DNA from 2 places in the Thermus sp. NMX2.A1 genome. Region 1 is predicted to be linked to the other one. Evidence: riboswitches for the same ligand, from Rfam matches in the RefSeq annotation. Region 1 holds a riboswitch; the other holds the start of a gene.
The links. A riboswitch is a leader RNA that binds a small molecule or an ion and turns the genes downstream of it on or off. The one in region 1 is predicted to bind thiamine pyrophosphate.
Positions count from the first base shown of each region.

Region 2: linked by a shared signal. The riboswitch ahead of TNMX_RS12080 (thiamine ABC transporter substrate binding subunit) and the one ahead of thiE (thiamine phosphate synthase) in region 1 are both predicted to bind thiamine pyrophosphate.

Region 1 covers NZ_ATNI01000049.1:8,571-11,965, forward strand. The annotation lists gene TNMX_RS03790 (nitrite/sulfite reductase) at 1-1,394, opposite strand, end outside; TPP riboswitch at 1,521-1,654, shown strand; gene thiE (thiamine phosphate synthase) at 1,749-2,369, shown strand; gene thiS (sulfur carrier protein ThiS) at 2,356-2,550, shown strand; gene TNMX_RS03805 (thiazole synthase) at 2,551-3,336, shown strand; gene TNMX_RS03810 (FAD-dependent oxidoreductase) at 3,333-3,395, shown strand, end outside.
Region 2 covers NZ_ATNI01000126.1:8,867-12,261, reverse strand. The annotation lists gene TNMX_RS12085 (iron ABC transporter permease) at 1-235, opposite strand, end outside; gene TNMX_RS12080 (thiamine ABC transporter substrate binding subunit) at 290-1,324, opposite strand; TPP riboswitch at 1,346-1,443, opposite strand; gene TNMX_RS12075 (hypothetical protein) at 1,629-2,195, opposite strand; gene TNMX_RS12070 (alpha/beta fold hydrolase) at 2,486-3,331, opposite strand; gene TNMX_RS12065 (hypothetical protein) at 3,301-3,395, opposite strand, start outside.

The sequences.
Region 1 (3,395 bases):
CGGCTTGAGCCGTAAAGGCCGATATCGGCTATGTGGTGTTGACCGCAGGAGTTGGGGCAACCGGAGATCTTGATGCTAATGGACCGCACCGCTGGATCATGGGTCAGAGGAAGGGTGTGGAGGTGCGCTTCCAGGGCCTGCGCCAGTCCCCGGGAGCGGGTGATGGCCAGGTTGCAGGTGTCAGCTCCAGGGCAGCGGGTTATGTCCAGGATGGTGTGGGCCTCAGGATGGGCCAGGCCCACCCGCAACAGGGCTTCGTAAAGCCCACCCAAAGCGTCCTCGGGCACGAAGCGAAGGAGTAAGTTCTGGCTGATGGCACTCCTTATTTCTCCAGCGTAGGTTTCGGCGATATCCGCCAGCGCCCTGAGCCCTTCCGGGGTGATATCCCCAAGGGGAAGGCGCACGGCCACGGTGTAGTAGCCCTCTTGCTTTTGACGAACGAGGTTGGTGCGGCGCCAGGCATCAAACCCGGGAGCGAAGGAGAAGGGCTTCCTGGGAGGGGGGGGAAGGCTTGGGGGTGGGAGGTCCTGGGGAGGTTGCCAGGCCTTTAGGTCCTCACCGCTTGCGGTGAGCTTCACGATCCGCCTTTCCTCCCTTACCGCCTCGCGGAAGGCGGCAATTCCCCACTTCTTTACCAGGAACTTGAGCCGGGCTTGGGTTAGGACCTTGCGGTTACCGTGGCGGTCAAAGAGGCGGATGATGGCCAGCATGGTGGGGAGGAGGTCCTCCTCTGGGGTAAAGGGTTCCAAAAGTTCCGCGCTCATGGGAGCCGCTCCTAAGCCCCCGCCCACATAAAGGCGGAAGCCCCTTTTGCCCCCCTCCACCGCGGCCACCACCCCGATGTCGTGAATGGGGGTACGGGCATGGTCTGTGGCGCACCCCTCAAAGGCAATCTTGAATTTGCGGGGCAAGTTCTGCCCCACGGGGTGACGGAGGAAGTAGCGGTAGGCGGCCTCGGCATAGGGAGTCACGTCAAAAGGCTCCTCAGGGGAAACTCCGGCGTACGGGCAGCAGGTGATGGCTCGGATGGAGTGGCCGCAGGCCTCGCGGGTAGTGAGGCCCACCCTGTTTACAGCCCGGAGGACGTGGGGTACGTCCCTTCGGTGCACGTGGTGGAGCTGCACCGCCTGCCGGGTGGTTACGTGGGCCAGACGGTTTTCTGCATACCGCTCCGCCACCTCTGCCAGAACCCTTAGGGCTTCCGGGCTTACCCGGCCCACGGGGAGTTTGATGCGCACCATGTGGTGCTCTGGCCTTCCCCGAATGCCGTAGATGCCGTTTTTCAGGCGGTAGACCCGGAAGTCCTCGGGGTCTTCCTCCCCCGCCTCGAGGCGGGCAATCATGGCCTCCAGATACTGGATTTCGGCTTCGGCCTCCACGCTGAGTCCTGCCATTCCGCCTCCTTTCCCCCCTCCCCGGGGGATTGCCCGGCATGATATACCATTGAGTGTGTGAAAGTCAAGGGTATATGCCCTGTTCCCCAGGTCGGGTTTTCGAGAGCCCCGCATGCTATAGTGGAAGGGACAGGCTAGGGGTGCCCCAATGGAGGGGCTGAGAGCTGGGTTTCACAAGCTGTTCCCGGCGGGAAGCATCCCAGCAACCCTTAGAACCTGATCCGGGTAATGCCGGCGGAGGGAAGCCTATGCGGAAGAATCCCCTTACAAACCGACCTTTCCCCAGGCCGCGTGGGCCCTGGATACCCGCTTGAGGCTTTACCCGTAGGGCACATGCGCTGGGGAGGTGAAAGCTTGCTGGGAAGGCTCTATCTGGTGGTGACCCCGAGGCCCGGTTGGTCCATGGCGGAGGTGCTGGATCGGACGGAACGGGCCCTGGCGGGTGGGGTGGAGGTCGTGCAGCTTCGGGCCAAGGACTGGGAGGCGAGGCCCATCCTGGACCTGGGGGAAAGGATGCTGGCCCTGGCCCGACGGTATGGGGTGCCCTTCTTCCTCAACGACCGGCCGGACCTGGCGGCCCTTCTGGGAGCGGATGGGGTGCACCTTGGCCAGGGGGACCTGACGCCCGCGGAGGCCCGGCGCTTCTTTCAGGGGATGGTGGGCCGCTCTACCCATGCTCCCGAACAGGCCCTAAGAGCCCTCGAGGAAGGAGTGGACTACCTCTCCATAGGCCCTGTGTGGGAAACCCCCACCAAGCCGGGGAGGCAGGCCGCGGGCCTGGGCTATGTGCGCTGGGCCCGGGAGAACCTGGGGGAGAGGCCCTGGTACGCCATCGGCGGCATCACCCTGGAGAACCTGGGGGAGGTTTTGGAGGCCGGGGCGCGCCGAGTTGTGGTGGTCCGCGCCATCCTGGACGCTGAGAACCCCGAGCGGGCGGCCCAGGCATTCAGGGAGCGGCTTTATGGTGTGGCTTAACGGGGAGGCTAAGCCCCTCGAGGGCAAGACGCTCAGGGAGGTTCTGGAGGAGCTGGACGTGGATCTTTCCCGGGTGGCGGTCCTCCTCAACGAGGAGGCCTACCTGGGGCGGGAGCTTCCTCACCACGTCCTGAAGGAGGGGGATGTGGTGGAGGTGGTCACCCTCATGCAAGGAGGCTAGATGGACACCTGGAAGGTCGGGGACATAGAGCTTAAAAGCCGTCTTATCCTGGGCTCGGGCAAGTTCCGGGACTTCGGGGTGATGCGGGAGGCCATAAAGGCTGCGGGGGCCGAGGTGGTCACCGTGGCCATCCGCCGGGTGGAGGCCAGGATGCCCGGGCATGTGGGTCTCCTCGAGGCCTTAGAGGGCGTGCGCCTCCTGCCCAACACAGCAGGTGCCAGGACGGCGGAGGAAGCGTTGAGGATAGCCCGGCTGGGCCGGGTCCTCACCGGGGAGAGGTGGGTGAAGCTGGAGGTGATCCCTGACCCCACCTATCTCCTCCCCGATCCCGTGGAGACCCTGAGGGCGGCGAGGATGCTCATCGATGAGGGCTTCCTGGTCCTGCCCTACATCGCTCCTGACCTCGTCCTGGCCAAGAAGCTTTCGGAGCAGGGCACGGCTACGGTGATGCCCCTGGCGGCCCCCATCGGCTCCGGCTGGGGGGTGAGGACCCGGGCCCTTTTGGAGCTCTTCGCCCGGGAGAAGGCCTCACTGCCCCCGGTGGTGGTGGATGCAGGGCTTGGTCTTCCCTCCCATGCGGCGGAGGTGATGGAGATGGGTTTGGACGCCGTGCTGGTGAATACCGCCATTGCCGAGGCCCAGGATCCCGTGGCCATGGCTGAGGCCTTTCGTTTGGCTGTGGAGGCGGGGAGGAAAGCCTTTTTGGCCGGCCCCATGCGACCCCGGGAGGTGGCGAGCCCCTCGAGCCCCATGGAGGGCATCCCTCTGGGAGGTCCTAAGCCGTGAGGGTAGAGGTGGCGGTGGTGGGGGCGGGGATTATCGGAACCCTCGCCGCCTACGAGCTC
Region 2 (3,395 bases), on a different contig from region 1:
CCCCCCTAAGGGGAAAGCGACGGCGGAAGAGGAAGGCCAGGGGCAGGGCCAGGGACAAGGTGAAGAGGGCGGAAAGAAGCCCATACTCCAGGCTCCAGAGGTAGCGCTCCCAGTAGTAGGGGTTCGCCAGGGCCCGGGCAAACCCCTCCCCTACCCCCAGGGCCAGGATGCGGAAAAGGGGGTAAAAGAGGGCTAAGCCCAGGAAGAGGAGGACGAAAAAGCCTCCGTAGGCCATCCTCCTAAGCCTAACCCCCAAGCCGCCCGGCACCTTCCCAGCCTGAGGGAGGCGCTACCGCCTGCCCTGGCGCACCGACTCGGGGCTTTGCCCCTGCAGGACCACCTTGGTCCACTCCTCGATCCAGCGCTCCCGGTTTTGGGCCATGGCCCTGGGGTCCATACGCACACTCCCAAGGGGCTCAGGCGCGAAGCGGAAGACCTCGGGGAGCCTGGCATCCCGGCGGGCCGGGTACATCCACATCTCCGTGGGAAGGTTCTCCTGGACCGGCTTGGAAAGGAGCCAGTCCACCACCTTCCTGGCCCCCTCCAGGTTCTTGGTCCCCTTCAGGATCCCCACGAACTCCACCTGGAAGAAGGCCAGCTCGGGGAAGAGGTTCCCCGTGGGCGGCTCTTGGTACTTCCCCTCGGAATAGTAGACCTCGGCGGCGGGGCTGGTGGTGTAGGAGACCACCAGGGGCCTATCCCCCTTGTAAAGGGTGAAGTGGGTGTAGTAGGCCTCGCTCCAGCCCTTGGCCACCCGCACCCCTCCATCCCTGAGCTTGGCCCAGAAGTCCAGGTAGCCATCCTCGCCGAAGCGGGCCACCGTGGCCATGAGAAAGGCCAGGCCCGGGGAGCTGGTGGCGGGGTTTTGCACCACCAGAAGCCTGGCGAACTCAGGCCGGGTTAGGTCCTGGGGAGTTTTGGGCAAGGGACGGTCCTTGAAGTAAGCCCGGTCGTAGTTCAGGCTCACCCAACCGTAGTCCACGGGAAGGGCGCGGAAGGTAGGGTCCAGAAGCAAGGTGGCCTTCAAGTTTTGGATCTCGGGGCTACGATAGGGCAGGAGGATGTCCGCCTCGAGGGCCCGGGAGAGGAAGGTGTTGTCAAAGCCGTAAATCACGTCGGCGATGGGGGCTCCCTTGGTGAGGATGGCCCGGTTTAGGGTCTCCCCGGCATCCCCCCCTTTAAGGAAGCGAAGCTTCAGGCCGGTTTCCCGCTCAAACCGGGCGATGAGCCCCTTATCCAGGGAAAAGCTGCTGTGGGTGAGGACGGTGATCTCCTGGGCGAAGCCGAAGGCCAGAAGGACCAGCAGGGCAAAGATCCTCAACATAAAACCCCTCCTTGTCACCGGGAGGGGCCTTGGTCACCTTCCCTACGCCGGCATTACCCGGATCAGGTTCCAAGGGTATCCTCTCAGCCCCGCAAGGTGGGGCACCCCCGGTGACGGGTCTATTCTACTCCCCTACCCTAGGCCTAGGAGGAGGTGCAAAGAGGCCAGGATCCCACCCTGCTCGGAAAGGGCCCGCTGGCGAGCCCTAAGGGCCCTCTCCGAAACTCCTGGGGGCGAGGTGCATGGGACCAGGCCTTCCGGGGGTGTAGGGTCTGTGCGGACCCTGGGCCAGAACCCAGAAGACTCATCGCAGGTTGGGGAACTTGGCCTTGTTGAAGGTGTACCGCTCCACACCCCTTCCCCGGGAAACGAGGACGTCAAAGGACTCCGCGCGGGTGATGGCCGCCTTCAGGTTTCCGGGAAGCCAGTTGTAGTTCGTGGAAAGGATGAAGTATCCATCATAAACCCATGGCCCATAATTCGTATTAGGAATGCTAAGGAGACCTCGTTCCCACCTACTCAATGTGGCTGGTAGGCGCGCCAGCTCCTTGCCCTGAGCATCGTAAAAGACCATCGAAATGCCGTCAAAGCGTTTTGCAGGATCGCTGTAAGAGTCCAGGCGAGAATCGGTGACATAGAGCAGCACATCCTCCAAAGGCAAGACTTCGGGCTTGGCGCGGGTTTCCCTGGCGTACGATTTGCACACGTTGTAAGTGCTTCCCCAAGAGCTCTGGAAAGAGATGTTCCCGCTGGCACCTACCACCTCGGCTACACCTGGATTGGGCTCCTGGGAGCCGGCCAGTCCAGCGGCATAGCCCGCATCGCAAGCCTCCTTCCGAGCCTTCTCATCTGGGGCGAACAAGGGGTACACCCATCCCGCGGTTACGGGTTGAGGTTGCTCCGAGCTCGAAGGGGCGGAGGAGGCCCCCGTCTCACCTCCGGCCGAAGCGGGGCCACCTGCGGTCATGGTTGGGGCGCAGGCCGCTAAGGCTAAAAGAACGCCGGAAACCAGGTAAGGCTTGAAAGCCGTGATTGCAAAAAAGCCCTTTTGGGTTCCCATAACGGGTTTCAGGATAGCAAACGAGCCGTGGGGTTGCAAGTGCCCGAGGGTCCAGGTGGCCTTGAGCGATTCTTAATCTACCTGAGATTGCGGTATAGCGGTCAAGCCCATACCTCCCTCAGGACCCTCAAAGCCTCTTGAAAGTGGAAGGCGAAGGCCTCGGGCTGGTCCCACCAGGGGAAGTGCCCCGCCCCTGGGATTACATGGATGGGGGCCCGGAGGCGTTCCGCCACCTCCTCGGCATAGGGGTAGCTGGTGCCGTCCTTCTCCCCCACCACCAGGGCCACTGGCTTGCGGCTTGGGGAGAGGTAGGGAGTGTAGTCCAGCCGCCAGAGGCCGTTTTTCCAAAAGGCCAAGGCCGGGGTATCCGGCCCCAGGATGCCCGAGCCCTCCGCCACCCACTCGTACTCCAGTCGGCCATGGGGGGTGGGGAACATGAGGCGGTCGAAGAGGAGCTTGGGCTCCGCCTTCTCCAAGGCCGCCCTCAGGTTCGCCTCGGGGTCGGCCAAAGGTTCAAGCCCCGCCGCCTCCACAAGCCTTGCGGAAAGCCAGGGGAAGCTCACCCAGGGGGAAAGGAGCACCGCCCCCAGGACCTCCGGGTAGCGGCGGAGGAGCTCCAGGGCCACCAGGGCTCCGAAGCCGTGGGCCAGAAGATGAAACTGCTCCAGCCCCAGGGCCTCGGCCAGGGCCACGGTATCCTCCACCAGGGCATCTATGGTGAAAAGCCTGGGGTCCTGGGGAAGCTCCAGGCTCCGGCCGGAACCCCGCTGGTCGAAGTAGATGACCCTGAACCCTTCCAGGTAGTCCTGAAGCCCTTCCCTGAGGGCGTAGGCGTTCCCCCCAGGCCCCCCGTGGAGGACCAGGAGGGCCGGGGCATGCTCGTCCCCCACGTCCTCCACGTAAAGCTCCGCCTCCCCTACGGGGATGTAGCCGATTTCTTCCCGCATCCCCTATAGACTACCCCATCCTCCAGGGCAAAGGCCCAAACCTTAACCCCGGGCAGGGCCCTGG